Regions from separate parts of the Pseudomonas khavaziana genome, predicted to be linked through region 3. Evidence: predicted binding sites of a transcription regulator. Region 3 holds the regulator's gene; each other region holds the start of a gene.
The links. Region 3 encodes sigma-54, which starts transcription at its own class of promoters, with help from an activator protein. Its sites were predicted from a motif close to ANTGGCATNNANNTTGCTNT; they were not measured.

Region 1: a site for sigma-54 is predicted at 3,655-3,674, ahead of glnA (glutamate--ammonia ligase). Genes of this name have one in related genera too.
Region 2: a site for sigma-54 is predicted at 3,825-3,844, ahead of flgB (flagellar basal body rod protein FlgB). Genes of this name have one in related genera too.

Annotation. Positions count from the first base shown of each region.
Region 1 covers NZ_CP129946.1:591,643-601,537, reverse strand. Annotated here, with positions in the region: gene typA (translational GTPase TypA) at 26-1,846, opposite strand; gene thiI (tRNA uracil 4-sulfurtransferase ThiI) at 1,986-3,440, opposite strand; gene glnA (glutamate--ammonia ligase) at 3,774-5,180, shown strand; gene QYQ93_RS02620 (chorismate mutase) at 5,386-5,922, shown strand; gene glnL (nitrogen regulation protein NR(II)) at 6,308-7,393, shown strand; gene ntrC (nitrogen regulation protein NR(I)) at 7,390-8,826, shown strand; gene QYQ93_RS02605 (hypothetical protein) at 9,275-9,715, opposite strand; gene QYQ93_RS02600 (tRNA (cytidine(34)-2'-O)-methyltransferase) at 9,714-9,895, shown strand, end outside.
Region 2 covers NZ_CP129946.1:4,956,417-4,966,311, forward strand. Annotated here, with positions in the region: gene QYQ93_RS22085 (hypothetical protein) at 1-667, opposite strand, end outside; gene flgE (flagellar hook protein FlgE) at 844-2,160, opposite strand; gene flgD (flagellar hook assembly protein FlgD) at 2,192-2,911, opposite strand; gene flgC (flagellar basal body rod protein FlgC) at 2,928-3,371, opposite strand; gene flgB (flagellar basal body rod protein FlgB) at 3,375-3,782, opposite strand; gene cheR (protein-glutamate O-methyltransferase CheR) at 4,085-4,912, opposite strand; gene QYQ93_RS22115 (chemotaxis protein CheV) at 4,956-5,888, opposite strand; gene flgA (flagellar basal body P-ring formation chaperone FlgA) at 5,962-6,726, shown strand; gene flgM (flagellar biosynthesis anti-sigma factor FlgM) at 6,870-7,193, shown strand; gene QYQ93_RS22130 (flagella synthesis protein FlgN) at 7,242-7,712, shown strand; gene QYQ93_RS22135 (flagellar brake protein) at 7,809-8,558, shown strand; gene QYQ93_RS22140 (MFS transporter) at 8,616-9,895, opposite strand, start outside.
Region 3 covers NZ_CP129946.1:1,220,518-1,230,412, forward strand. Annotated here, with positions in the region: gene QYQ93_RS05340 (superoxide dismutase) at 1-322, shown strand, start outside; gene QYQ93_RS05345 (ZIP family metal transporter) at 355-1,248, shown strand; gene QYQ93_RS05350 (HPr family phosphocarrier protein) at 1,270-1,542, opposite strand; gene rapZ (RNase adapter RapZ) at 1,559-2,416, opposite strand; gene ptsN (PTS IIA-like nitrogen regulatory protein PtsN) at 2,419-2,883, opposite strand; gene hpf (ribosome hibernation-promoting factor, HPF/YfiA family) at 2,894-3,199, opposite strand; gene QYQ93_RS05370 (RNA polymerase factor sigma-54) at 3,274-4,767, opposite strand; gene lptB (LPS export ABC transporter ATP-binding protein) at 4,952-5,677, opposite strand; gene lptA (lipopolysaccharide transport periplasmic protein LptA) at 5,677-6,210, opposite strand; gene lptC (LPS export ABC transporter periplasmic protein LptC) at 6,197-6,769, opposite strand; gene QYQ93_RS05390 (KdsC family phosphatase) at 6,778-7,302, opposite strand; gene QYQ93_RS05395 (KpsF/GutQ family sugar-phosphate isomerase) at 7,303-8,277, opposite strand; gene QYQ93_RS05400 (ATP-binding cassette domain-containing protein) at 8,587-9,396, shown strand; gene mlaE (lipid asymmetry maintenance ABC transporter permease subunit MlaE) at 9,396-9,895, shown strand, end outside.

The DNA.
Region 1 (9,895 bases), 630 kb from region 3:
CGTTTTTCATTCAGCCTGAGTTAACTCAGTTCTTGGCTTTCTTGGCAGCGCGGGTACGCTCGCCTTCGTCCAGGATCTTCTTACGCAGGCGGATCGACTTAGGCGTGACTTCGCACAGCTCGTCATCCTGGATGAATTCCAGGGCCTGTTCCAGAGTGAAGCGGACAGGTGGAACCAGAGCGATGGTTTCATCTTTGCCCGAAGCACGCATGTTGTCGAGCTTCTTGCCTTTGGTTGGGTTGACGCCCATGTCGTTGTCACGGCTGTTCAGACCAACGATCTGGCCGTTGTAGATCTCTTGACCGTGCTCAACGAACAGCTTGCCACGCGCCTGGAGGGTTTCCAGGGAGTAGGTCAGCGCCTTGCCGGTTTCTACCGATACCAGCACACCGTTCTGACGGCCGGACATGTCGCCGGACTTCATGGTGTCGTAACGATCGAAGATCGAGGTCAGGATGCCAGCACCGTTGGTCAGGGTCAGGAACTGGTTACGGAAACCGATCAGACCGCGAGCAGGGATGTTGTATTCCAGACGTACACGGCCCTTGCCATCCGGCACCATGTTGGTCAGATCGCCCTTACGCAGGCCCATCTCTTCCATGACCTTGCCCTGGGATTCTTCAGGGGTGTCGATGGTAACGTTTTCGAACGGTTCCTGCTTCACGCCGTCAACAGTACGGATGATCACTTCCGGACGACCAACACCCATTTCGAAGCCTTCGCGACGCATGGTTTCGATCAGTACCGAGAGGTGCAGCTCACCACGGCCGGATACTTTGAACTTGTCAGCCGAGTCGCCTTCTTCAACGCGCAGTGCAACGTTGTACAGCAGCTCTTTGTCCAGACGCTCCTTGATGTTACGGGAGGTCACGAACTTGCCTTCTTTACCGCAGAATGGCGAGTCGTTTACCTGGAAGGTCATGGAAACGGTTGGCTCGTCAACGGTCAGAGGCTTCATCGCCTCGACGTTGTCCGGCTGGCACAGGGTGTCGGAGATGAACAGCGAGTCCATACCGCTCACGCACACGATGTCGCCGGCGAAAGCTTCTTCAACGTCGATGCGGTGCAGGCCGTGGTGACCCATCAGCTTCAGGATACGACCGTTACGCTTCTTGCCGTCGGCACCGATAGCGACAACCGGGGTGTTCGGCTTGACGCTGCCACGAGCGATACGGCCAACGCCGATAACACCCAGGAAGCTGTTGTAGTCCAGTGCCGAGATTTGCATCTGGAACGGGCCTTCACGGTCAACTTTCGGCGGCGGTACGTTGTCGACGATCGACTGGTACAGCGGGGTCATGTCTTCAGCCATGTCGTTGTGGTCAAGACCAGCAATACCGTTCAGGGCCGAGGCGTAGATAACCTGGAAATCGAGCTGTTCTTCGGTGGCGCCGAGGTTGTCGAACAGATCGAAGATCTGGTCCAGAACCCAGTCCGGACGCGCGCCTGGACGGTCAACCTTGTTGATGCATACGATCGGACGCAGGCCGGCTTCGAAGGCCTTCTTAGTCACGAAACGGGTTTGCGGCATAGGGCCGTCTTGAGCGTCAACCAGCAGCAGAACGGAGTCAACCATCGACATTACGCGTTCTACTTCGCCGCCGAAGTCGGCGTGGCCCGGGGTATCCACGATGTTGATGTGGTAGCCGTTCCAGTTGATAGCGGTGTTTTTTGCCAGGATGGTAATACCGCGCTCTTTTTCCTGGTCGTTGGAGTCCATCACGCGCTCGTCGTTGAGCTCGTTGCGCTCCAGGGTGCCGGATTGACGCAGGAGTTTGTCTACCAGGGTGGTTTTACCATGGTCAACGTGAGCAATGATGGCGATGTTACGTAGATTTTCGATCACTTGTGTATCTCGATCAGAGGATTCGGTGTGCTGACAGGTCGTGGCAGCGATTAACAGTAGAGTCAGGCCTTGCCGTTACAGCTTGACGGCAGAGTCGGGGGGCCGGTGACGCAGGCCACAGGCAAACAGCCCCGGGCTCTTAGCTCGGTCGATAAACGCGCACATTGGCATGCCCCTCACTGAGCAAATGGTGGGCATGCAGGCGACTCATCACGCCTTTGTCGCAATACAGCAGGTACTGACGGCTGTTATCCAGTTCCTTGAAACGCGCGTTCAGTGCGTAGAACGGCAGCGTTTGCACGTCGATGCCAGTAATTTCCAGCGGCTCGTCTTCAGCGGCATCCGGGTGACGGATGTCGATGACGATCTGGCCGGCCAGGGCCTCACTGACTTCTTCGATTTGCACATCCTGGCCCAACTCGTCGATGACGCGATCGATTGGCACCAGCTTGGCGTTCTCGAGCGCACGCTCCAGAATCGCCATGTCGAATTCTTTCTCTTCATGCTCCACGCGATGCCGCTTGGCGTGGGTCTTGGGGTTCACCGAGATGACCCCGCAGTACTCAGGCATGTGCTTGGCAAAATCGGCGGTGCCGATCTGTTCTGCCAGGTCGATGATGTCCTGCTTGTGGCTGGCGATCAGCGGGCGCAGCACCAGCTTCTCGGTAACGCAGTCGATAATCGACAGGTTCGGCAGCGTCTGGCTGGATACCTGGGAAATCGCTTCGCCGGTCACCAGCGCGTCGATCTGCAGTTGATCGGCAATTCGCGAGGCAGCGCGCAACATCATACGCTTCAATACCACGCCCATATGACTGTTATCGACTTTGCCGAGAATTTCCCCCAGCACTTCCTCGAACGGCACGCTCACAAATAGCACACGCTGGGAGCTGCCGTACTTCTTCCAGATGTAGTGCGCGACTTCCATCACGCCCAATTCATGTGCACGCCCGCCCAGGTTGAAGAAGCAGAAGTGGCTCATCAGGCCGCGGCGCATGATCTGGTAGGCCGCCACCGTGGAATCGAAGCCGCCGGACATCAAGACCAGGGTCTGTTCCAGGGCACCCAACGGGTAGCCGCCGATACTGTTGTGCTGGCTGTGGATCACAAACAACCGTTGGTCGCGAATTTCCATGCGCACTTCAATTTGCGGCGCTTTGAGGGAAATTCCTGCGGCGCCGCACTCGCGACGCAGCTTGCTGCCGACGTACTTTTCGACATCCATGGAGCTGAACGGGTGCTTGCCGGCACGCTTGCAGCGCACCGAAAAGATCTTGCCTTCCAGCGAGCTGCCGTAGTGCTGCTTGCACTTGTCGGTGATGTCGTCGAAGTCGCCCAGCGGGTACTCGTCCACCTGCAGGAAATGCGCGATGCCCGGCATGCAGCTCAGGCGCTCGGTCATGTCTTTCAAGGCTTTGGCGTCGGTAATACGGGTTTCCAGCTCGAGATTGTCCCACACGCCGTTCACCACCACAGCCGGGTCCAGGTCACGGAGCACGGCACGGATGTTCTTGGCCAACTGACGGATGAAACGCGTCCGTACCGGTCGGCTCTTGATGGTGATCTCGGGGAAGACTTTAACGATTAATTTCATGGAAACAGCGCGCGCCGGGCCTGCTGAAAAAGGGGGGCGCGGATTATAGCGGAAATCGCTCAAGGTTTAACCAGTTAATATGCACCGCTTGTGCAATGCACCAAAACGGGTCATTTGCGCAAATAAACGCTACATTGCAGTGCGCTATTTATCGCATTTTGAACGATTGCACCGTTATAGGGGCCATTTTGAAGCAAAACGGCCATGTTGGCGCACTGGCATGCAATTTGCTCTCTTGTGAGGCAGGTTGCCATGGCGGAGTATCCGCGCCGGCATCACCCACATTCTAAGGGCTAACTCCACTACCCAGCCCGAAGCCACCCGGAGGACACCATGTCGAAGTCGGTTCAACTCATCAAAGATCATGACGTTAAATGGATTGATCTGCGCTTCACGGACACCAAAGGCACTCAGCACCACGTGACCATGCCGGCTCGCGACGCGCTGGATGATGCTTTCTTCGAAGAAGGCAAAATGTTCGACGGCTCCTCCATTGCTGGCTGGAAAGGCATCGAAGCTTCCGACATGATCCTGATGCCGGACGACAGCACTGCCGTGCTCGACCCGTTCACCGAAGACCCAACCCTGATCATCGTCTGCGACGTGATCGAGCCTTCGACCATGCAAGGCTACGACCGCGACCCACGTGCGATCGCCAAGCGTGCCGAGGAATACCTGAAGTCCACCGGTATCGGTGACACCGTATTCGTTGGTCCTGAGCCAGAGTTCTTCATCTTTGATTCGGTCAAGTTCAAGTCCGATATCTCCGGTTCCATGTTCAAGATCTTCTCCGAGCAAGGTTCGTGGATGTCCGACCAAGACATCGAAGGCGGCAACAAGGGTCACCGTCCAGGTATCAAGGGTGGCTACTTCCCGGTTCCGCCGTTCGACCACGACCACGAAATCCGTACCTCCATGTGCAACGCCATGGAAGAAATGGGCCTGGTTATCGAAGTTCACCACCACGAAGTGGCCACTGCCGGCCAAAACGAAATCGGTGTGAAGTTCAACACCCTGGTCGCCAAGGCTGACGAAGTACAAACCCTGAAGTACTGCGTACACAACGTGGCTGATGCCTACGGCCGTACCGCGACCTTCATGCCTAAGCCGCTGTACGGCGATAACGGTTCGGGTATGCACGTTCACTTGTCCATCGCCAAAGAAGGCAAGAACACCTTCGCTGGCGAAGGTTATGCCGGCCTGTCCGACACCGCCCTGTACTTCATCGGCGGTATCATCAAGCACGGTAAGGCCCTGAACGGCTTCACCAACCCGTCGACCAACTCCTACAAGCGTCTGGTGCCAGGTTTCGAAGCGCCGGTGATGCTGGCCTACTCGGCTCGCAACCGTTCCGCCTCGATCCGTATTCCTTACGTGTCCAGCCCTCGCGCTCGCCGTATCGAAGCCCGCTTCCCGGATCCAGCGGCCAACCCATACCTGGCCTTCGCTGCACTGGTCATGGCCGGCCTGGACGGTATCCAGAACAAGATCCACCCAGGCGATGCTGCCGACAAGAACTTGTACGACCTGCCGCCTGAAGAGGCCAAAGAGATCCCACAAGTGTGCGGCAGCCTGAAAGAAGCCCTGGAAGAGCTGGACAAGGGCCGTGCGTTCCTGACCAAGGGCGGCGTATTCAGCGACGACTTCATCGATGCTTACATCGAGCTGAAAAGCGAAGAAGAAATCAAGGTTCGCACCTTCGTACACCCACTGGAATACGAGCTGTACTACAGCTGCTGATCCGGTAGCGCTGCTTAACGTGGCGTGATGAAAAAGACCTCCTCCGGGAGGTCTTTTTTTGCCTGGGAGTTATGCAGCTTCAAATCTGCAAACTCAATCAAAAAGGTGGGAGGGGGCTTGCTCCCGACGGCAGAGAGTCAGGCAATATGTGTGTTGCTGACACACCGCCATCGGGAGCAAGCCCCCTCCCACAAGGAGATCTGCGTTGAAACATAAATTCGTGTTCGCCCTGCTGTTCGTCAGCGCCGGTGTTTACGCCGCCCCACCTACCTTGGAGCCACTGCTCAACAGCATCGCCGAACGCCTGGAGATTGCCGATCAGGTGGCCTTGAGCAAATGGGACAGCCACAAGCCCGTCGAAGACAAAAAACGCGAGCAGGAAGTGATCGCCAGCGTCGTCGCCCAAGCCCCGAGCTACAAGCTTGACCCTGCCGCCGCCGAGCAGTTTTTCTCGGCGCAGATCGAAGCCAACAAACTGGTGCAATACACCCACCTGTCCGACTGGCAGTTCCAGGGCAAGGCCCCCGATGATCCGCGCCCGGACCTGATCAAGCAGATTCGCCCGCAGCTGGATGAACTGCAAAAGCGCCTGCTTGAGCAGTTGGCCGCTTTCACCCCGCAGCGCACTGACCCGCAGTGCCCGCAGTGGCTGGCCGAGGCCGTGCACGAACCGCTGAATGATCCGCTGCGCCAACTGGCGATGATTCGCGCCACTGCAGAACTCTGCATCTACAAAGGTTAATGACTGCAAACCCGGTAAAAATGTGGGAGGGGGCTTGCTCCCGATAGCGGTGTTTCAGTCGACATTGGTTTGACTGACCCACCGTTATCGGGAGCAAGCCCCCTCCCACATTTGGGCTGTATGCATTCAGGGCCATCTCTGGCAGCTTCCTGAACAACCTTCACAAAACCGCACTATATTGGTGCAATAGGTTGCACCCTTCCCACCTGCCCAGCCCATTTTGGTTCGAAACTTCCCGTACGAGCTGGCAGAACGCCACAGTTTCGCGCCACAAACGCCTATTTCAGGGCTTTAACGCTTCTTTTCGGAGCCTTGGTTTGGTTTTTGCATTTTCCTCGTATCAGCGTGTGCCTCAAGCCCGCGCCTTGCTCCAAAAGAGGTCCCGATGACCATCAGCGATGCACTGCACCGTTTGTTACTCGACAACCTGACCACCGCGACCATTCTGCTCAATGCCGACCTGCGCCTTGAGTACATGAACCCGGCGGCGGAGATGCTCCTGGCCATCAGCGGCCAGCGCAGCCATGGGCAGTTCATCAGCGAGTTGTTTACCGAGTCGGCCGAGGCCTTGAGCTCGTTGCGCCAGGCGGTGGAGCAGGCGCACCCGTTCACCAAGCGCGAAGCAATGCTCACTGCTCTCACCGGCCAGACGCTGACCGTCGATTACGCCGTAACCCCGATCCTGAGCAACGGCGCCACCCTGCTGCTGCTCGAAGTACATCCCCGCGACCGATTGCTGCGCATCACCAAGGAAGAGGCGCAACTGTCCAAGCAGGAGACCAGCAAGATGCTGGTGCGTGGCCTGGCCCATGAGATCAAGAACCCCCTGGGCGGCATTCGCGGCGCCGCGCAGTTGCTGGCCCGCGAGCTGCCGGAGGAGCACCTCAAGGACTACACCAACGTCATAATCGAAGAGGCCGACCGCCTGCGCAACCTGGTGGACCGCATGCTCGGCTCCAACAAGCTGCCGTCCCTGGCGTTGACCAACGTGCACGAGGTGCTGGAGCGCGTGAGCCAGTTGGTCGAGGCCGAGAGCCAAGGCTGCATCACCCTGGTACGCGACTACGACCCAAGCATTCCCGACGTATTGATCGACCGCGAGCAGATGATCCAGGCGGTGCTCAATATCGTGCGCAACGCCATGCAAGCCATCAGCAGCCAGAACGAGCTGCGCCTGGGCCGTATCAGCCTGCGCACCCGCGCCCTGCGCCAATTCACCATCGGCCATGTGCGCCATCGCCTGGTGACCAAGGTCGAGATCATCGACAACGGCCCGGGCATTCCGGCCGAATTGCAGGAAACCATCTTCTTTCCCATGGTCAGCGGCCGCCCGGACGGTACCGGGCTGGGCCTGGCCATTACCCAGAACATCATCAGCCAGCACCAGGGCCTGATCGAATGTGAAAGCCATCCCGGCCACACCACGTTCTCGATCTTCCTGCCATTGGAACAAGGAGCCCCCACGACATGAGCCGTAGTGAAACTGTCTGGATCGTCGATGACGACCGTTCTATCCGCTGGGTCCTGGAGAAAGCCTTGCAACAGGAAGGCATGACCACCCAGAGCTTCGACAGCGCCGACGGCGTGATGAGCCGCCTGGCGCGCCAGCAGCCCGACGTGATCATCTCCGACATCCGCATGCCCGGCGCCAGCGGCCTGGACTTGCTCGCACGCATCCGCGAGCAGCACCCGCGCCTGCCAGTGATCATCATGACTGCTCACTCGGACCTGGACAGCGCTGTCGCGTCCTACCAGGGCGGCGCCTTTGAGTACCTGCCCAAGCCATTCGACGTGGATGAGGCCGTAGCGCTGGTCAAGCGTGCCAACCAGCACGCCCAGGAACAACAGAACCAGGAGGCCCCGCCCACCCTGACCCGCACCCCGGAAATCATCGGTGAAGCGCCGGCGATGCAGGAGGTTTTTCGCGCCATCGGGCGCTTGAGCCACTCCAACATCACCGTGCTGATCAACGGCGAGTCAGGTACCGGCAAAGAGCTGGTGGCTCATGCTCTGCACCGCCACAGCCCACGGGCGGCCTCGCCGTTTATCGCGCTGAACATGGCGGCGATTCCGAAGGACTTGATGGAGTCAGAGCTGTTCGGTCATGAGAAAGGTGCGTTCACCGGCGCCGCCAACCTGCGGCGTGGGCGTTTTGAACAGGCCGACGGCGGTACGCTGTTCCTCGATGAAATCGGCGATATGCCGGCCGATACCCAAACCCGCTTGCTGCGGGTATTGGCAGACGGTGAGTTCTATCGCGTCGGCGGGCATACGCCGGTCAAGGTCGATGTGCGCATCATTGCGGCCACCCACCAGAACCTGGAAACCCTGGTACACGCGGGCAAATTCCGTGAGGACTTGTTCCATCGCCTCAATGTGATCCGTATCCATATCCCACGCATGTCGGACCGCCGCGAAGACATTCCCACCCTCGCCCGCCACTTCCTCAGCCGCGCCGCCCTGGAGCTGGCCGTAGAGCCGAAGCTGCTGAAAAGCGAGACCGAGGAATACCTCAAGAACCTGCCGTGGCCCGGCAATGTGCGCCAACTGGAAAACACCTGCCGCTGGATTACCGTGATGGCGTCCGGGCGCGAAGTGCATATCAGCGACCTGCCGCCTGAGCTGCTGAGCCTGCCCCAGGATTCGGCCCCGGTGACCAACTGGGAACAGGCCTTGCGCCAATGGGCCGACCAGGCCCTGGCCCGCGGCCAGTCGAACCTGCTGGACAGCGCCGTGCCGGCATTCGAGCGGATCATGATCGAGACCGCGTTGAAGCACACTGCCGGCCGCCGTCGCGATGCGGCAGTGCTGCTGGGTTGGGGGCGCAATACCCTGACGCGCAAGATCAAGGAGCTGGGGATGAAGGTCGACGGCGGGGATGACGATGAGGGTGATGAGGCCTGATCACACCTCCCAGATCCACTGAAAGTCTAATGTGGGAGGGGGCTTGCTCCCGATAGCAGTAGTTCAGTCACCACATCGGTGTCTGACCCAGCGCTATCGGGAGCAAGCCCCCTCCCACATTTGGAGCTCTGCAATTCCACGACTGTGCACCGCTTCAATGCACCATGAACCGGCATTGGGCACGGATCGGAAACCTGAAGGATCGCCTTTACTGAGAAGTTTTTAGGCGCCTTAACCACCAAAGCCCCGTATTCCGGGGCTTTGCAATTCCCGGCAACTTTTTCTGGCATCAACTGCAAGTTTTGGCACGCGCCCTGCAATACCCCTCGTACAACCCAGTTTCGGGGACCTTGGTACAGGCAGGCCGAGAATCCCCTCTTTAACACCGAAGCCCTTGGCTTCACCCGTTTTGGGAGCCCTGGTACAGGCAGGCCGGGAACTCCCTCTTTTATTGCTCTTGGAGATGGATCTCCAACCGCCAGCGGTCGTCGACCTCCTGGCCCTTCCACTCCCCGCGCAACGGTCGCGCCGCCACCAGGTTCAGCAGCAAACCACCATCGGTCTTGCGCACACGCCAGTTAACATCCTTGTCATTAACCTTCAGTTGCCCACTGGCAGGCTTGCCCAGCGCGTCGAACAACAGCGCGACAGTGCCGTCGATATGCTCGCCATGCAGCTTGGGTTCACTGTTGAACCACACCACCACACCGTCGACCGCAGGCAGTACCTCCAGCAGTTCGACCGGGTCCGGCGTGGTCAGGCGCCCAATCATCAAGCCGATCATTAACCCGACAATCGCCAACGACCCCAAAACCCTCGGCAATAGCTTCGGCCTCGGGTCTTCTTCAGGGGTAGAATGCAGCGCATCTTTGCCTTCGGAGCCGTGCATGTTTCACGTCATCCTTTTTCAACCAGAAATTCCGCCGAATACCGGCAACGTTATCAGGCTGTGCGCCAACAGTGGCTGCCACCTGCATTTGATCGAGCCGTTGGGGTTCGACATGGACGACAAGCGCCTGCGCCGCGCCGGGCTGGACTACCACGAGTACGCCACCCTCAAGCGCCATGC
Region 2 (9,895 bases), 2.6 Mb from region 3:
TCGTCTCTTTGACCTCTGCGAAGACATCAGTGGGCTTCTGTCCAAACTTCATCATTGCCCCCTTAATCGCTGAAACGGTGACGCAATTGCCGTCCGGCCCCTGGCTGAATCCACTCCAGATATTGTCTGGTTTTTTCCCTGGGTTACTTTCATCGGGCTTGTAGTTGAAGTGCTTGGAGCCTTCGGTAATCGGCAGATTACTCATGGGCTCGCTGGGGCCGAAATCGTTGGGGCTCGGCCAATTGCCACCACCCCCACCACCTCCGCCTCCACCTGGCGATGGGCGAGGAGAAGGCGGTGAAGGTGACGGTGATGCATCATCCATCTCTGGGAACCACAACCTCATCAAGCGCCGCAGAAAATCCAACCAGGAGACGTCAGCCGTCTCCATCAGCGCCTTGATGATCTCCTTGATTTTTTCGTCACCGAGCTCTTCGCGCTTTTCGTTCAGCTTGTCGCGAAGGTCTTGAGCGGTCTGGCTCTTGGAGTCTTTTTCGGCATCCATCAACTCACTGAGCAGTTGCCTGACGGACTCAGCGTCGGTGTCTTTGTTTTTTCCGGGTTCATCCGGCTGATTTTTGCGTCCGTATAAGCCCGCACTATAGTTATTCAGGACAAACCAATGACTTCCTGGTGGTGCGCCTTCCCACTGCTTGTAAATCGCCATGCATGTCTCCCACTGGTCCATGGGCGGCATGCGCCCGTGACTCGTCCGTGGCGCAACGGGCGTTGGACGTTCCAGCAGCAAAGCGAGATGAAACATGCGGTAAACAAGTAACGCGCGCACAAAAAAAGCCCCTCTATCGAGGGGCTTTTTTTGTGCGCGCGTATTGAGCGACGGTATCAGGTCATCTGAATGATGGTCTGCATGATGGTGCTCTGCGTGGAGATGGTCTTGGCGTTCGCCTGGTAGTTGCTCTGGGCCTTGATCAAGTCCACCAGCTCGTTGGTCAGGTTAACGTTGGAGGCTTCCAGAGAGGAGCCCTTGATCGAACCCAGAGTGCCGGATTCCGGCGCGTCGTAGCCCGGCTGACCCGATGCGAAGGTCTCTTTCCAAGCCGTACCGCCAGCCGGCTGCAAGCCTTGCTCGTTGTTGAAGCTGGCCAGGGAGATCTGGCCGATGGCCTTGCTCTGCTGGTTGCTGAAGGTCGCGAACAATACACCGCTGCCGTCGATTTTCAGGCCGGTGATCTGGCCAGTGGCATAACCGTCAGTGATTGGCGGATTGCGGTAGCTGGCGGAGTTGTACTGAGTGACGTTGCCCATGTTGATAGCAATGCCGTCCTTGTTCGCTGTCGCATCGTTGGCCTTCCAGACTCCATCGGTGACTGTGCCAGGTACCCAATCCTTGATGGTCAAGGTGTTGCCGGCAACACCACCGGTCACGATGCTCTTGAGATTACCGGCACCATCGAAACTCAGAGTCGAGGGCACAGGCGCCTTCACGTCAGCACCGGTACCGGTAGGAGGCGAACCATCAGGGTTGCGGCCATCGATCAAGGTGTAGGACTGCCACTGGTTGGCGTCGGTTTTCACCACGTACTGCACCATCGGGTGAGCGTTACCCTGAGAGTCATACAATGTAGTGCTGTATTGAGTGGTGAATGTTTCGGACTTACTCGGATCAAACGGATTCTTGGTCTGGTCAATTACCGGCGACGAGGAGTTGAGGTTACTGGCAGAGTCCACCTTGGTGGACGCCTTCGGTGGCAGGTTCGCCAGGTTCAGTTGCAGGTCGACCAGGCCACCCTTGGAGATCTTGCCATTCTCGTCCGCAGCGTAACCCTGCAAACGCGAAGTACCGGTGTTGTTGGTAATGTAGCCGTCCTTGTCCGCACGGAAAGCACCGCTACGGGTGTATTCCAGCGATCCGTCGCTACCCTTCTGCACGAAGAAACCACCGCCCTGGATCGCCATGTCGAGGATGCCGCCACCGCCGTTGACGTCGCCCTGGGTGAACTGCTGGGACACCGCCGCCAGGTTCACACCGTTGCCGATAGTGTTCTGGCCGGTACCCAGCTTGGAGGCCGCGTAGATATCAGCGAATTCCGCACGGGATGACTTGAAGCCAGTGGTCGCGACGTTGGCGATGTTGTTGCCGGTCACGTCCAGTTGTTTGTTGGCCGCATAGAGGCCGCTAAGGCCGATGTTAAAAGACATGTTTCTCTCCCTCTGCCGTATCTAGCCGGCTCTATGTACCGATAGTCTGAATTTGCGACAGCTTGACGCTGCCCATGCCGCCTGCAAGGTTGAGCAGCATTTCGCCGCCGGTCTTGCTCAGGGTCACGCTGGTTACCGTGGCCGGCAGTGAGGTGGCCAGGGCCACCGCATCACCCTTGTCGTTCTTGGTGGAGGCATTGAAGGTGTAGGTGCCGGCTGGGGCGACCTCGCCCTTGTCGTTCTTGCCATCCCAGATAAAGCTCTGGCTGCCGGCACTCTGCGCGCCCATATCCACGGTGCGCACGACGTTGCCGTCCTTGTCGGTGATCTTGACGGAAACGTTGCCCACCGCCGATGGCACATCCACCGAACCGTTCATGCTCTTGCTGGTATCAACCATGGCTTTGTCGGTCTGGATAATGATCGACCGCCCCACTAGCGACGAAGCCTGCAACGCTTGCGAGGAGCTGAAGTTGCTGGAGATGTTATTCACCGAGTCGTTCAGGGTGTTGATGCCTTCCAGGCTGCTGAACTGGGCGAGTTGCGCCACGAACGCGCCGTTGTCCTGAGGCGACAGCGGGTTCTGGTTTTTCAGCTGGGTGACCAGCAACTGCAGGAATGCATCCTTGCCCAGCGACTGGTTACCAGTCGCGGCTTTGGAAACATTCGATACATTGTTCGAAGCATCCTTGACCTTGGAATTGAACAGGTCCTGGACTGCCGTATTGTTAGACGTATCAACGATGGCCATTATTTGGCGCCCCTTATCACTGACCCAGGGTCAGGACCTTCTGCATCATGGCTTTGGCGGTGTTCATCATTTCCGCGTTAGTCTGGAAAGAGCGGCTGGCGGAAATCATGTCGGCCATTTCCTCGACCACGTTGACGTTGGGGTAATAGACGTAACCCTTTTCGTTCGCGGCAGGATGGTTCGGCTCGTAACGGGCCTCAAGGTTGCTCTGGTCTTCGACCACACCCAGCACTTGCACACCAGAGCCAGCTGCGTCCTGGTCCTGGAACAACGAATCACTGCCGCCGCTCTGACCAGCCTGGAACATGGTGGCAAACACCGGGTGACGGGCGCGGTAAGTCTGGTCAATGCTCGAAGACACGGTCTCGGCGTTGGCGATGTTACTGGCGACGGTGTTCAAGCGCGTGGTTTGCGCGCTCATGCCACTGCCGGCAATATTGAAAACACTGGACAGGGACATGGCTTACTCTCCACGCAGGGCTGACATCAGCCCTTTGAATTTACTGTTGAGCAGGGTGAAGCTGGCCTGGAAGTTCACCGAGTTCTCGGCGTAATTCGATTGCTCCAGTTGGGCGTCGACGGTGTTCTGGTCGATCGACGGCTGCATCGGCGTGCGATACAGCAGCGACTCGTCAGCATTGCCCAGGCCCTGAGCTTCGATATGACGGCTGTTGGTCATGTTCAAGGCGAAGGTGCCGTTCTTGGTCTTGTCTTGCTGGGCGGCGAGCACGGCGGAGAAGTCCAGGTCCCGAGCCTTGTAATTCGGGGTATCGGCATTGGCAATGTTGTTGGCCAGGACTTCGGCACGCTGGGCGCGAAAGCCCAGGGCCTGTTCGTGGATACCGAGCGCTTTATCGAAGCTGATGCTCATGGCGGAGACCTTTAGGCTGACCTGCTGTTCGTTAGCAGGGTTATAGCAAGGTGCATGCCAATTTTGTGAAGCCCCGTATACAAGGGGTTTGCGGGGGAGATTGCCGGCGGCAATGCCAGAAAAGCGGCAAGTGATTTCCGCGTGGCGCCAGTAAAGCGGCAATGGGCATTGCCACTTTTAGTTATCTTGCCGCAAAAAAATGTGGGAGGGGGCTTGCTCCCGATGGCGGTGGTTCAGTTGATAAATCTATCACTGACACACCGCTATCGGGAGCAAGCCCCCTCCCACACTCTCACATTGACTTACTTGGCCTGGTAGATGATACCCGGGCTGCACTGCACCATCTGGTAGTGATCAGGCAGGCCGTTCAAGGCTTCGGAAGCGCCGAGAAACAGATACCCCCCACGCTTGAGCGTGCCGTGAATGCGTAACAGGATGTCTTTCTTCACTTCAGCCGAGAAATAGATCAGCACGTTACGGCAGAACACCATGTCGAACTTGCCCAGGCTCGCATAACTATCGAGCAGGTTGAACGAGCGGAACTCCACGCGATTCTTGATCGGTGCCTTGATCGCCCAGCGTCCCGCCCCTTTGGGGTCGAAGTAACGTTGCAGGCGCTCCTGGGACAGACCTCGACCCAGCGCCAGGCTGTCATACTCACCGGTCTTGCAGTTGGTAAGCATGGTGCCGGACAGGTCCGTGGCGACAATTTGCGCGCCGGCTTTCAACTGGCCCATATTGGTCCGTTCGAACTCGTCGATGGACATCGAGATCGAGTACGGTTCCTGCCCCGAAGAGCACGCCGCCGACCAGATACGCAAGCGCTGGCCCGGGCTGGCCTTGATGGCCTCCGGCAGCACCTTGTTCTTAAGCACTTCAAAGGGGTATGTATCGCGAAACCATAAGGTTTCGTTGGTAGTCATGGCATCGACCACCATTTCCTTGAGCCCGCTGCGCGGCTGGCCCTGGATCCGCTGGACCAACTCACCCAGGGATTTGATGCCCTGCTGTTCCATCAGTTTGTTGAGACGGCTGGATACCAGGTATTGCTTGTTTTCACCGAGCAATATGCCACAGGCTTTTTCCAGGAAGACCCGGAACTGTTCGAAATCCAAATTACCCGTAGACAATGGTACCGCCTCTTAAATCGTGTGACCGCCAGGGGAGAATCCCTTAGCTGTGATCTGCTGCCTTGATCCGGTCGACTACCCGGGATGCGAGGTCATCAGGACGGAATTTGGCCAGGAAGTCATCAGCACCGACCTTCTTGACCATTGCCTGATTGAATACCCCCGACAACGAAGTATGCAGGATGATATGCAGTTTTTGCATGCGTGGATCGTTGCGTATCTCGGCTGTAAGGGTGTAGCCGTCCATTTCCGGCATCTCGATGTCGGAAATCATCATCAAGAATTCTTCCTCTGGCTTCTTGCCTTCGTCCACCAGCTTGCGCAGGTAGTCCAGGGCCTGGCGACCATCATTGAGCGCTACTACGTCCACACCGACGGTTTGCAGGCAACGCGTAACCTGCTTGCGCGCCACCGAAGAATCGTCCACGGTCAGCACACGCAGAGACACGGCCTTATGCGCGGTCTCGGCATCCACCACACCGACCGAGATGGCTTCCGAGGTCGGCGCCACTTCGGCGAGAATTTTCTCCACGTCGATGATTTCCACCAACTGGTTATCGACCCGCGTCACCGCCGTCAGGTAGTGATCGCGTCCGGTGCCCTTGGGCGGCGGATGAATCTCTTCCCAGTTCATATTGACGATACGTTCCACCGAGCGCACCAGGAAACCCTGGGTCTTGGTGTTGTACTCGGTAATGATCACGAATGGGCTCTGGCGGTCTTGCAAACCCGAGGACCCCGTGGCCAATGCCAGGTCGAGAATCGGAATAGTCGCGCCACGGATGTTGGCCACGCCACACACGACCGGATTGGACTTGGGCATGATCGTCAACTTGGGGCATTGCAGCACTTCACGCACTTTGAATACGTTGATGCCATACAACTGCTTGCCGTCCAGGCGGAAAAGCAACAACTCCAGGCGATTCTGCCCTACCAGCTGTGTGCGCTGGTTTACTGAATCCATTACACCTGCCATGCCCAGACTCCCAAAACTAGGGGTACGAAGCGTACCCAACACTAAACGGCACGAGCTTTGCTATTTATTGATCATGGATATCAAAACGACAGTTTCCCGACGCTTCGGTCACCAACGCTATCGCAGATTACTCTGCGCCACGATGGCGTTGCTTGCCTTGGGACTCAATGCTACGACCCGTGCCGACAACGTTACCCTGCCTGATGTACTTATCGGCGTCACCCAAGGGTTTCTTGAGTTCACTGTAGAAGATTATCTGGCAACCACACAGACGCCGGGACGTTATGAAATCCAGGTCAATCAGTTGGACCCGCGTTTGCGCATGCCCATGTGCGACAGGGAATTGACAGCGACCCTGGAAAGTCCCGCCCAACCCATTGGCCGAGTCACGGTGAAAGTACGCTGTGAAGGTGCCTCGCCCTGGACGGTGTTCGTGCCTGCTCAAGTCAAGCTGTTCCGTGAGGTGGTTGTCGTTGCGCGACCTTTGAAACGCACCGGTATTATCAGCTTCGAGGATGTGGCCTTGCGTGAGCGAGACATCAGCCAGATTAATCAGGGTTACCTGACCTCACTGGACCAGGCTATCGGGCAAAGACTTACCCGACCAGTGGTTACAGACCAAGTCATCACCCTGGTTCATCTGGAACAGGCCGAGGTGATCCGTAAGGGTGACCAAGTGGTCATTTCCGCCAGCAGCGGCGGGTTGAACGTCAGGATGCCAGGTGAAGCGTTGTCCAACGGCGGCATGAGCGAACAGATCCGCGTCAAGAATCTCAACTCCAATCGCGTGATCAAGGCGCGGGTCACGGCACCCGGCCAGGTCGAAGTGGCTTTATAGATCACTGGAATCACACGCCAGCTTTTCCTACACTGTGTGTTGGATGTCGACCTGTACAGGTTTATTGTCAATCCGAGCCTAAAGTTTATCCGGGTATGGCCGAAAACATGGCAAGCGTCCAAATACCCAGAGGTTTTTTCAACATGGTCATTGATTTCAGTCGTTTGAATAACGCCCCGGCTTTGCCAGGCAATACGCGTACCGGCGGTGCCAAGGACAGCGTAGAAGCCAAGTCCCAGCCCCTGCCTGCCAAGGCAGAACAGGCCAGCGTCAGCCAGAGTGGGGAATCGGTACACCTGAGCAATGAGGCTCAACAGTTGCAGAAGGTCACTGACTCGCTGCGCGACCAGCCGGTTGTCAATAAAGCCCGCGTGGCCGAGTTGAAACAGGCCATCGCAGATGGCAGCTATAAAGTCGACAGCAACCGTGTAGCCAGCAAGCTGCTCAACTTCGAAGCCGAGCGCTAGGCAAAGGCCTGCGCAGGGCTTTTGGACGCTTAAAACCCAAGGCCAGCCATGCACCACGACGAACATTTGCTTCAACTGATCATTGATGATCTGGCGCCGACGCAGCAATTGCTCGAGCTGCTCAAAGAAGAGTCCCTGGCCTTGTACGGCCGGGATATGCCCTTGCTGGAAGAAATCCTGGCGCGCAAACAATCGCTGATTGTGTTGCTCGAACAGCACGGCAAGAAGCGCAGCGAGATTCTGATCAGCCTGGGTCTGCCGGCCGATCACGATGGCCTCGCGCAACTGGCCAGTCATTCTTCGGTCGGCGACCAGTTGCTGTCACAGAGCAAAGAACTCAACCAATTGCTCGCCCAGTGCCAGGAAGCCAACCAGCTCAACGGCCAGTCGATCCAGCTTCAGCAAGCCACGACCGCCAATCAGTTACGCATACTCCACGGCGGCGAACCTCCGGCCCTGTACAACGCCCAAGGCTCCACCTCACGCCTGGTCAAGCCTAGCACCCGCAGCCAAGCCTGACGCCGGTTTACAGCGCGGCCTATCCAAGGTGCGCTACATACTGGCAAAATGCCTGTTCTTGCGTGTAGTCGTATTTTGCCTGGAGATGGAAGAATCGTGTTCAACGCCCTTAATGCGGAAGATGCCCCGCAGCCCCCGAAGGTCCTTACCACGCCTCTGGAAATCGCCAGCACTTTGCGGATGCTCCAAGACAGCCATGATCCTTTGATCATCACCTTCCACGAGCGCAGCCAACGCTTCCAAAGCTACCTGGTGGACGTTTCCCGAGACAGCAAGACGCTGGTACTGGATGAAATGATTCCCCGTGACGGTGAACGCTACCTGGAGAATGGCGAACCCTTTCGTATCGAAGGTTTTCACGATGGCGTACGGGTTGCGTGGGAAAGCAACGGCACGCTGAGCCTCAGCGAAAAGGACGGCCACCGCATCTATAGCGGCAATATGCCCAACGAGGTGGTCTACCACCAGCGTCGCAATGCGTTTCGAGCCGCATTGAAATTGGCGCAATTGGTAAATATCGAGTTGGGTGGCGAGAAACTCAAGGCACCGGTCAATGGTAAGTTGCTGGATATCTCCGCCACCGGCTGCAAGCTTCGCTTCGAAGGTGACATCTCCGGACGCCTGCAGCTGGGCCAGGTCTACGACCGCTTTGTCGCTGCCCTGCCTTTCGGCAGCATGACTACCGCCGTAGAGCTGCGCTACCTGCACTTCGAAGACAAGATCAACATCACGTTCGCCGGCGTGCGCTTCCACAACATGAGTGGCCTGGTGCAACGCCAAGTGGAGCGCTTTGTGTATCAGCTGCAACGTGAGGCTCGGCGCTTCGACAAAGACGACGATTTTTAAGCTCTAACGCTGAGGCAAAAAAACGGGCAGATCTGGTGGGATCTGCCCGTTTTTCGTTCAGGGTCGCGCCCTGCTCAAGTCATGGGGGTGTTCGTCTGGGTCCAGGGGTTCTTGTGGCTCTTCGTCGGCAGGCTCTTCGTTAGCCGGCTCTTCAGGTGTGGGTTCAGGCTCTGGATCAGGAACACTGCCTTGCATCTGCTCCTGTACCACCTGCTCATCCACCCGGGGGTCCAGCGCAGCGACCAATGGCGAACTGGACATACTGTCGGGCATAGCCACGTGATGAAGCGGCGCGTCGTCGACCTGGTGCAGGTTGGTTACCGCCTTCGGTCGAATTCGCCACACCAGGACCAACGCACAAAGGCTGAAAAACGCATAGAGCATCTGGCTGCCGAAGAGCTTCATGACAATACCTGCCAACAGTGGCCCGACACTCGCACCTATGCCATAGGTCACCAGCAGCATGGCCGTCAGCGAAACCCGACGGTCACCTTCGACGTGGTCGTTGGAAAAGGCCACAGCCAAGGGGTACAGGCAGAACTGCACCAGCGAACAAAAGAAGCCCGTCACGAACAGCACTTCCAAGGGCACCTCGGTCATGATCGCCAGCGGCAACGCCGTTATCGCCAGACACAAGGCAAAGCAGCGAATCAGCAGTGCTCGGTCATAGCGGTCCGATAACCAGCCCAAAGGCCACTGCACGAGCAAACCAGCGAAAATGCAGCTACCCATGAACAGGCCGACCTGTTCAGTCGTCAGCCCCTGCTGGGACGCATAGAGCGGCGCCAAACCGTAGAACGAGCCCACGATCAATCCCGCACCCAATACTGTACTGAGCGACTGCGGCACGCGCTTGATAAAGAAGCGGGGTTCCATGGGCGCCGGGTGCAAGGGCGCAGGGTGAATACGTCGGGTCATGGCCACCGGCACCAGACACAGGGCAAAGCACAAGGCGACCAGCATCAACAGCTCGAGCCCAAGATGGGGATGCATGACCAGGATCAATTGGCCCAGCACCAGTCCGAGATAAGACGCAATCATATAGCCACTGAACACTACGCCGCGCTGCTTGGCATCCGCCTGCTCGTTCAGCCAACTTTCAATGACCATGTACTGGCACATCATACCCAGACCCACGATCATCCGAAGCACGATCCAGGCTGGCAGCCAATCGATCAGACCGTGGCCCAGCACCGCTGCTCCGACGATTCCGGCACAAGTGGCGTAGGCACGAATGTGCCCGACCCGGGCAATCAGGCGGTGCCCGATCTTGCCACCCAGAACCAAGCCAAAATAGTTGGCGGCCATCAGCGCACCGACCCACAGGCTGTCGACAT
Region 3 (9,895 bases):
GGGTGCGCTCGGTCATGCTATCGACGAACAACTGGGCGGCTATGATCGTTTCAAGGAAGCCTTTACCAAGGCTGCCTTGACCCGCTTCGGCAGTGGCTGGGCCTGGCTCAGCGTCACCCCGCAAAAAAAACTGGTGGTGGAAAGCAGCGGCAACCAGGACAGCCCACTGATGGCTGGCAATACGCCGATCCTGGGCCTGGATGTGTGGGAGCACGCTTACTACCTGCGCTACCAGAACCGTCGCCCGGAATACATCAATGCCTTCTACAGTGTTATCAACTGGCCCGAAGTCGCCGCCCGCTACCAGGCTGCCTTGGCCTGATACTCACCGTATAACAAGATCTAAGGCCGACTATGGGCACTGAAACACTGGCGATCAGTAGCGTGCGAATGTTTCGTTATGCGTTTGGCTCGCTGTTGCTATTGGCTGGTACCGCGTTGCTGGTGGCCCATGGGCTGGCCTGGCTGAACCTGGAGCCCCGCATCCTGCGCGCTTTGCAGGGAGGCGCGATTTGCGCGCTCGGCACGGCGTTGGGCGCGGTCCCAGTGCTGGTGATTCGGCGCATGCCGATAGCGCTGAGCGATACTCTGCTGGGGTTCGGTGCTGGTGTGATGCTGGCGGCGACCGCTTTTTCCCTTGTCGTGCCGGGTATTGCCGCGGCTGAGAGTCTGGGGCTTTCGCCTTGGGAGGCGGGTGGGCTGATCAGCTTCGGCATTATGCTGGGGGCTTTCGGTCTGTACCTGGTCGATCGCAAGGTCTCCGGTGCCAGCCCGGAAATGCTGGTGGGCACACCGGATAAACCGGTGATCCCGCCGCGTATCTGGCTATTTGTGTTTGCCATCATTGCTCACAATATTCCAGAGGGTATGGCTGTGGGTGTCTCGGCGGGTGGTGGCATGCCGGATGCCGATAGTCTGGCCATGGGCATTGCCTTGCAGGACGTACCGGAGGGCCTGGTGATTGCGCTGGTGCTGGCTGGGGCGGGGATGTCGCGGGTCAAAGCTTTTTTGATTGGCGCCGCATCAGGTTTGGTTGAGCCGGTATTTGCGGTGCTTTGCGCCTGGCTGGTGAGCCTGGCCGAGGTGTTATTGCCCTTGGGCCTGGCGCTGGCCGCCGGTGCGATGCTCTTGGTGGTGACCCACGAAGTGATACCCGAATCGCGCCGAAATGGTCACGAAAAGCTCGCCAGCCTCGGGCTGTGCATCGGGTTCTGCCTGATGATGGTGATGGATACGGCGTTGGGCTAAAGCCTGCTCCTGCATCGGCGACTACTCACCTTCATCGAATTTGTTATTGATCAGCTCAACCAAAGCGTCCATCGCTTCCTGCTCCTGCTCGCCTTCGGTCTTCAGGTGAATCTTGGTGCCCTTGCCGGCCGCCAGCATCATCATCGCCATGATGCTCTTGCCATCGACCATGGATTCCGGCGTACGACCAGCGCGGATCTGACAAGGATACTTCCCGGCCACGCCGACGAATTTGGCCGAGGCCCGGGCGTGCAGGCCTAACTTGTTGATGATTTCAATTTCCCGAGCCGGCATCGCAGTGGTGTTCCTTTCAGCTAAGGTCGCGGTGGCGGACCTGGACGTTCTTGAGGGTTTGTTGCAATACCTGGCCCAGCCGTTCAGTCAGATAGACGGAGCGGTGGTGGCCGCCGGTGCAACCAATGGCAATGGTGACGTAGGCGCGATTGCTCGCGGCAAAGCGTGGCAACCATTTGAGCAGGTAGCTGGAGATATCCTGGAACATCTCTTCCACATCCGGTTGCGCAGCCAGGTAGTCTGCCACAGGCTGGTCCAGCCCGGACTGATCGCGCAATTCTGGCTTCCAATAGGGGTTGGGCAGGCAGCGCACATCGAACACCAGGTCGGCATCCACCGGCATGCCACGTTTGAAGCCGAATGATTCGACCAGGAATGCAGTGCCGGGCTCGGGCTGGTTCAGCAGGCGCAGCTTGATCGCATCGCGCAACTGATACAGATTCAGGTTGGTGGTGTTGATCTTGAGGTCGGCCAGATCAATGATCGGCCCGAGCAGCTTGGTCTCGTCCTCGATGGCTTCAGCCAGGGAGCGGTTGGCGCTGCTGAGCGGGTGGCGGCGACGAGTTTCTGAGAAGCGTTTGAGCAATGTTTCTTCGTCGGCATCCAGGTACAGCACATCGCAATGAATATGCTTGGCGCGCACCTCTTCCAGCAGTTCCGGGAACCGCGATAGGTGGCTGGGCAGGTTGCGGGCATCGATAGACACAGCGACCAGAGGTTGCGCCAATTCAGTATGGATCAGTGCGCGTTCTGCCAGCTCCGGCAGCAGGCCGGCGGGCAAATTGTCGATGCAATAGAAACCGTTGTCCTCAAGGACATTGAGGGCGGTGCTTTTACCTGAGCCGGAACGGCCGCTGACGATGATCAAACGCATGATTACTGCCCGTTTTGTTCATCCAAGACGACCTGATAGAGCGCCTCATTGCTGCTGGCACTGCGCAGTTTGTCACGTACTTCCTTGCGGTCGAGCATGCTGGCGATCTGTCGGAGCAGCTCCAGGTGCGCATCGGTGGCAGCTTCCGGGACCAGCAGCACGAACAGCAGGTCGACCGGGGCGCCATCGATGGCGTCGAAATCGATGGGTTTTTCCAAATGCAGCAGCGCACTGACAGGCGTGTCGCAGCCTTTAAGGCGGCAATGGGGAATCGCAATGCCGTTGCCAAAACCGGTCGAACCGAGTTTTTCACGGGCAATCAGGGCCTCGAAGACATCTTGCATCTCCAGTTCAGGCACTTGGCTACTGATCAGGTTGGCAATTTGCTCGAGGGCTTTCTTCTTGCTGCCGCCCGGCGCGTTCACAAGGGAACGGCCGGGGGTCAGGATGGTTTCAAGTCGGATCATGGGGGGAGAGTTAACGACCTGTACCTTGCATCAGGTGCAGATTCTTTTCCTTATGCTTTATGAGTTGGCGGTCGAGCTTGTCGTAGAGCGAGTCAATCGCCGCGTACATGTCTTCATGTTCTGCATTGGCAACGAGCTTCGCATTCGGTACGTGGAGGGTTGCCTCGATTTTCTGCTTGAGCTTATCGACCTCCATGATGACCTGCACGTTGGTGATCTTGTCAAAATGCCCCGCAAGCTTGTTCAGCTTGCTCTCGGTGTACTCACGCAGGGGCTTGGTGACTTCAAGTTGGTGTCCACTGATGTTGACTTGCATACAGCTTCTCCTTCGTTGCCAGTGCATAAAGCGGCAGGCAAAACGCCTGCCACTGGAACGCTGTGGCCTGCCCGTCACATCAAACGCTTACGCTCGCTGGAAGGCGCGATCCCAAGGGACTCGCGGTACTTGGCGACGGTTCGACGGGCGACCTGAATGCCTTGTGCCTCCAGTAAACCAGCGATCTTGCTGTCACTCAACGGCTTTTTCTGATTTTCCGCGGCAACCAGTTTTTTGATGATCGCGCGGATCGCCGTGGAGGAGCATTCACCGCCCTCGGAGGTGCTGACGTGGCTGGAGAAAAAGTATTTCAGCTCATAAATACCCCGTGGGGTATGCATGAATTTCTGCGTGGTTACCCGGGAAATCGTCGATTCATGCATGCCGACCGCTTCGGCGATATCGTGCAGGACCAGAGGCTTCATGGCTTCGTCGCCGTATTCCAGGAAACCGCGTTGGTGCTCGACGATCTGGGTCGCGACCTTCATCAAGGTCTCGTTGCGGCTTTGCAGGCTCTTGATGAACCAGCGCGCTTCCTGCAGCTGGTTGCGCATGAAGGTATTGTCGGCGCTGGTATCGGCGCGGCGCACAAAACCGGCGTATTGCGGGTTGACCCGCAGACGGGGTACCGATTCCTGGTTCAACTCGACCAGCCAGCGTTCGTTGTCCTTGCGCACGATCACATCCGGGACGACATATTCGGCCTCGCTGGATTCGATCTGCGAGCCGGGGCGCGGGTTGAGGCTCTGCACCAGCTCGATGACCTGGCGCAACTCGTCTTCCTTGAGCTTCATGCGGCGCATCAGCTGGCTGTAGTCGCGACTGCCCAGCAGATCGATGTAGTCCGACACCAGGCGTTTGGCTTCGGCCAACCAAGGCGTTTTGGCCGGCAGTTGGCGCAGTTGCAGCAGCAGGCACTCGCTGAGGGTGCGGGCGCCAATGCCTGCGGGCTCGAATTGCTGGATGCGATGCAGGACGGCTTCGATTTCGTCCAGCTCGATGTCCAGCTCAGGGTCAAAGGCCTCTAGGATTTCGTCGAGGGTTTCGTCCAGGTAGCCCTGGTTGTTGATGCAGTCAATCAGGGTGACTGCGATCAGGCGATCGGTGTCGGACATCGGTGCCAGGTTGAGCTGCCACAGCAGGTGGCTCTGCAGGCTTTCGCCGACAGAGGTGCGGGTGGTGAAGTCCCACTCGTCATCATCATTGCTCGGCAGGCTGCTGGCGCTGGTCTGGTACACGTCCTCCCATGCAGTATCCACGGGAAGCTCGTTGGGAATGCGTTCGTTCCATTCGCCGTCCTCGAGGTTATCCACCGTAGGGGCGGTTTCCTGATAGGAGGGTTCCTGCACATCGGGGTTGGGTTTTTGCTCGATGTTATCGGCCAGCGGGTCGGCATTGTCGAAGTCGTCGCCTTCTTCCTGGCGTTCGAGCATCGGATTGGACTCCAGGGCCTCCTGGATTTCCTGTTGCAGGTCCAGGGTCGACAATTGGAGCAGGCGGATGGCCTGTTGCAGCTGCGGTGTCATCGTCAGCTGCTGGCCCATTCTCAGGACTAGCGATGGTTTCATGGCAGGGGCTTAACACCTTATTCGCCGGCGCAATGCGCCATCCACGACAGGGCGCGTGAGCGCCAAACATAAGCAAATTATATGCCTGATCTCGGGGCCTTTGCCTAGAGCGCGGTAACAATAAAAAAACTAAGGTTTCTATTGACTCCTGCGCGCTCCCGGGAAAGGCGCGAAACCACTGCGCCTACAGGCGGAACTCGTGACCCAGATACACTTCCTTGACCAGCTCGTTGGCCAGGATAGTCTCGGCATCGCCTTCGGCAATCAGCTGGCCATCGTTGACGATATAGGCAGTTTCGCAGATATCGAGGGTTTCACGCACGTTGTGGTCGGTGATCAGTACACCAATGCCCTTGGCCTTGAGGTGGTGGATGATCTGCTTGATATCGCCCACCGAGATCGGGTCGACACCGGCAAACGGTTCATCCAGCAGGATGAACTTCGGTGCGGTCGCCAGGGCGCGGGCGATTTCCACGCGACGACGCTCGCCACCGGACAGGCTCATGCCGAGGTTGTCGCGAATGTGGTTGATGTGGAATTCCTGCAGCAGGCTTTCCAGCTCTTTGCGGCGGCCATCGCGATCGAGTTCCTTGCGGGTCTCCAGGATCGCCATGATGTTGTCGGCCACCGACAGTTTACGGAAGATCGACGCTTCTTGCGGAAGATAGCCGATACCTGCCCGCGCACGACCATGCATTGGCTGGTGGCTGACATCCAGATCGTCTATCAATACCCGACCCTGGTCGGCTTGGACCAGCCCGACGATCATATAGAAACAGGTGGTCTTGCCGGCACCATTGGGGCCGAGCAAGCCGACGATCTGGCCGCTGTCGATCGACAGGCTGACGTCACGTACAACCTGGCGGCTTTTATAGGCCTTGGCCAGGTGCTGGGCTTTCAGGGTCGCCATTACTCGGCCTTCTTCTTCGGCTGGATAACCATGTCGATACGCGGACGAGGTGCGGTGACCTTGTTGCCATTGGCGCGACCGGCCTGGGCGACCTGGGTCTGGGTGTTGTAGACGATTTTCTCGCCTTCGGTCGAGTTGCCGTCGGCGCTCAGCACCTTGGCCTGGTCGATCAATACAATGCGATTTTGCTGGGCATGGTATTGAATGGTCTTGCCGTAGCCCTTCATCGGGCCTGGATCTTCTGCCTTCTGCTTCTGTTCGAAGTAAGCGAGGTTGCCCACTGAGGTCACGACATCGATATCGCCGGCCTGGGTACGCGTCAGGGTCACCGTATTACCGGTGATCTTCATCGAGCCCTGGGTGATGATCACGCCGCCGGTGTAGGTGGCAACACCTTGTTTGTCATCCAGCTGAGCATCGTCAGCCGAGATGTGGATCGGTTGCTGGCTATCGTTCGGCAGAGCCCAGGCGCTCACGCTTCCCAGTGCTGCGCCCAGACCGAGCAAAATAGGGAGGGTTTTAACGAGCCTCATACTGTCCTCTTACGTTCGATAGCAGGTGTATCCTGCTTTCTTTCAAATACGCTTTCATTCCCTTGCCAGTCGATACACCGCCAGCGCCGTCGATTCTAACGTCTTGCTCGGTCTGCGCATATTGCTTCTGTGGGAATACCGTCATGCGACTGCTGGTAATGATGGTGTCGCGGTTCTGCGCGTCTGTACGTGCGACGCGCACCGAGTCGATCAGTTCAACTTCGGTGCCGTCCGGGTTGACCTCGCCACGCTTGCTGGTGACGTGCCATGGAAATTCGGTGCCGCGATACAGGTTCAGGTCCGGATTGGTCAGCAGGCTGACTTCCGAGGCCTTCAGGTGTTCGACCTTGTCCGACGTCATTTCATACTGCACCTTCCCATCGGGCAGGTACTGGATGCTGTAGGCGTTCGTGGCGTAATAGTCGATAACGCCTTCGTCAACCTGCGCAACAGGCTTGTCGAGAAAGCGCCCCGGGCTGATATTCCAGTAGCCCACCGCCAGGAGCAGCGCGGCGATGACCCCGAATAGCAGGAAGTTGCGGATCTTTTTACTCAGCATATAACGCTCTATAGGTAGGCGGCGTGGGCCGCTTCAAGACTGTCCTGGGCACGCAGGATCAACTCGCAGAACTCGCGGGCGGCACCCTCGCCGCCACGGGCGGTGGTGATGCCATGGGCGTGTTCGCGTACAAACGCCGCGGCATTCGCGACGGCCATGCCCAGGCCCACCCGGCGAATCACCGGCAGGTCGGGCAGGTCGTCACCCAAATAGGCGACCTGTTCATAGCTTAGGTTGAGTTGGCCAAGAAGCTCGTCCAGCACCACCAGTTTATCCTCACGGCCCTGATACAGGTGAGCAATCCCCAGGTTTTGTGCGCGGCGTTCCACAACCGGTGTCTTTCGACCGCTGATAATCGCCGTTTGCACACCGGCCGCCATGAGCATCTTGATGCCCTGGCCATCGAGGGTGTTGAACGTCTTGAATTCGCTGCCATCTTCGAGGAAGTACAGGCGGCCATCAGTCAGCACGCCGTCAACGTCGAAAATCGCCAGCTTGATGTTTTTACCGCGTTGCAACAGGTCGCTGTTCATCTACATCACTCCTGCGCGCAGCAAGTCGCCAAGGTTAAGGGCCCCGACCGGGCGATCATCGTTGTCGACGACGATGAGTGCGCCGATCCGGTGGTCTTCCATGATTTTCAGGGCTTCCGCCGCGAGCATTTCAGCGCGGGCGGTCTTGCCGTGAGGTGTCATGACGGCGTCGATGGTTGCAGTGTGGATATCAATAGTGCGGTCCAGGGTTCGACGCAGGTCGCCGTCGGTGAATATCCCGGCCAGGCGCCCATCGGGTTCGAGGATCGCCGTCATGCCCAGGCCCTTGCGGGTCATTTCCATCAGCGCATCCCTGAGCAGGGTGCCGCGTGGAACGCTTGGCAGTTCGGCGCCCGAATGCATGACATTATCCACTTTCAGCAGCAGGCGACGGCCGAGCGCGCCGCCGGGGTGGGAAAATGCGAAGTCTTCGGCGGTGAAGCCGCGGGCCTCCAGGAGCGCCACGGCCAGCGCATCGCCCATGACCAGCGCCGCGGTGGTGGAGGAGGTGGGAGCCAGGTTCAGCGGGCAGGCCTCGTGGGTCACATGCACGTTCAGGTTGACGTCGGCAGCCTTGGCCAGCGTCGATTCCGGGTTGCCGGTGAGGCTGATCATCTGGATGCCCAGGCGCTTGATCAGGGGTAACAGGGTCACGATTTCGTTGGTGGTGCCGGAGTTGGACAGCGCCAGGATCACGTCATCCTTGGTGATCATTCCCATGTCGCCATGGCTTGCTTCGGCCGGGTGCACGAAAAACGCGGTGGTCCCGGTACTTGCCAAGGTGGCGGCGATCTTGTTGCCGACGTGGCCGGACTTGCCCATGCCGACCACGACAACGCGGCCCTTGCTGGCCAGAATCATCTCGCAGGCGCGTACGAAATCTGCGTCGATATGGGCCAGCAAACCTTCTACGGCTTCAAGCTCGAGGCGGATAGTACGTTGTGCAGATTGAATAAGCTCGCTGGATTGGCTCATGTCTTAATCGTATAGCCTGACGAAAAGTCGGCGATTATAGCTGTAATGATCAATTCGCTCACGTAAGTTCGTCAGGGTTTGTGCGCGAAGTACATGAAAATCATCGTCGGTAACATAGGAGGCAACGTTTTTTCCCTGTCCCAAATCTGAACGAGCGCTGTTCCGGCCTTGGGCGCTCTGTACCAGCAGTGATATAGTTCGCCGCCAGTTCGGTCCACCCAACCCATGTACCTAACTATTGCGCATCCTTTGCAAACCAAAGTCGCACACATGGTGTCTGAGTGAAAGGCTGCATCCCAAGGAGATTAGATGAGTGCCGATAACGCCTACGCGGTCGAGCTGAAGGGTCTTTCCTTCAAGCGCGGGACGCGCAGCATCTTCAATAACGTCGATATTCGCATTCCTCGCGGCAAGGTCACGGGCATCATGGGGCCTTCCGGTTGCGGCAAGACCACCCTGTTGCGCCTGATGGGCATGCAACTGCGGCCCAGTGCGGGCGAAGTGTGGGTCAATGGCCAGAATCTGCCGACCCTGTCGCGCAGCGACCTGTTCGATGCGCGCAAGCATATGGGCGTGCTGTTCCAGAGCGGCGCGCTGTTCACCGACCTCGATGTTTTCGAAAACGTAGCCTTCCCGCTGCGGGTGCACACCCAGCTGTCCGATGAAATGATTCGTGACATCGTGTTGCTGAAACTGCAGGCCGTGGGCCTTCGTGGTGCCATCGACCTGATGCCCGACGAATTGTCCGGCGGCATGAAGCGCCGTGTCGCCCTGGCGCGAGCCATCGCCCTCGACCCACAGATCCTCATGTACGACGAGCCATTCGTTGGCCAGGACCCGATCGCCATGGGCGTGCTGGTGCGCCTGATCCGTCTGCTCAACGATGCGCTGGGGATCACCAGTATCGTGGTGTCTCACGATTTGGCCGAAACCGCGAGCATCGCCGACTACCTCTATGTAGTGGGTGATGGCCAAGTGCTGGGGCAGGGTACGCCTGAAGAGTTGATGAACGCCGATAACCCGCGCATTCGCCAATTCATGACCGGCGATCCCGATGGCCCGGTGCCTTTTCACTTTCCGGCAGCGGACTACCGCTCAGATCTTCTGGGGAAGCGCTGATGCGCAAGACATCTCTCATCGAGAAGGTTCGCCTTTTCGGTCGCTCGGGTATCGACATCGTCGAAGTCCTGGGGCGTTCGACCATTTTCCTGTTCCACGCCCTGCTGGGCCGCGGCGGCATCGGCGGCGGCTTTGGCCTGCTGCTCAAGCAGTTGCATGCAGTCGGCGTGATGTCCCTGGTGATCATCGTGGTCTCCGGGGTGTTCATCGGCATGGTGCTGGCGCTGCAGGGCTTCAACATCCTGTCCAGCTACGGTTCGGAGCAGGCGGTAGGCCAGATGGTGGCCCTGACCCTGCTGCGTGAGCTTGGCCCGGTGGTCACCGCCTTGTTGTTCGCGGGGCGTGCAGGTTCGGCGTTGACCGCCGAAATCGGCAACATGAAGTCCACCGAGCAGCTGTCCAGCCTGGAAATGATCGGCGTGGACCCGCTCAAGTACATTGTTGCCCCGCGCCTGTGGGCCGGCTTCATTTCCCTGCCATTGCTGGCGATGATTTTCAG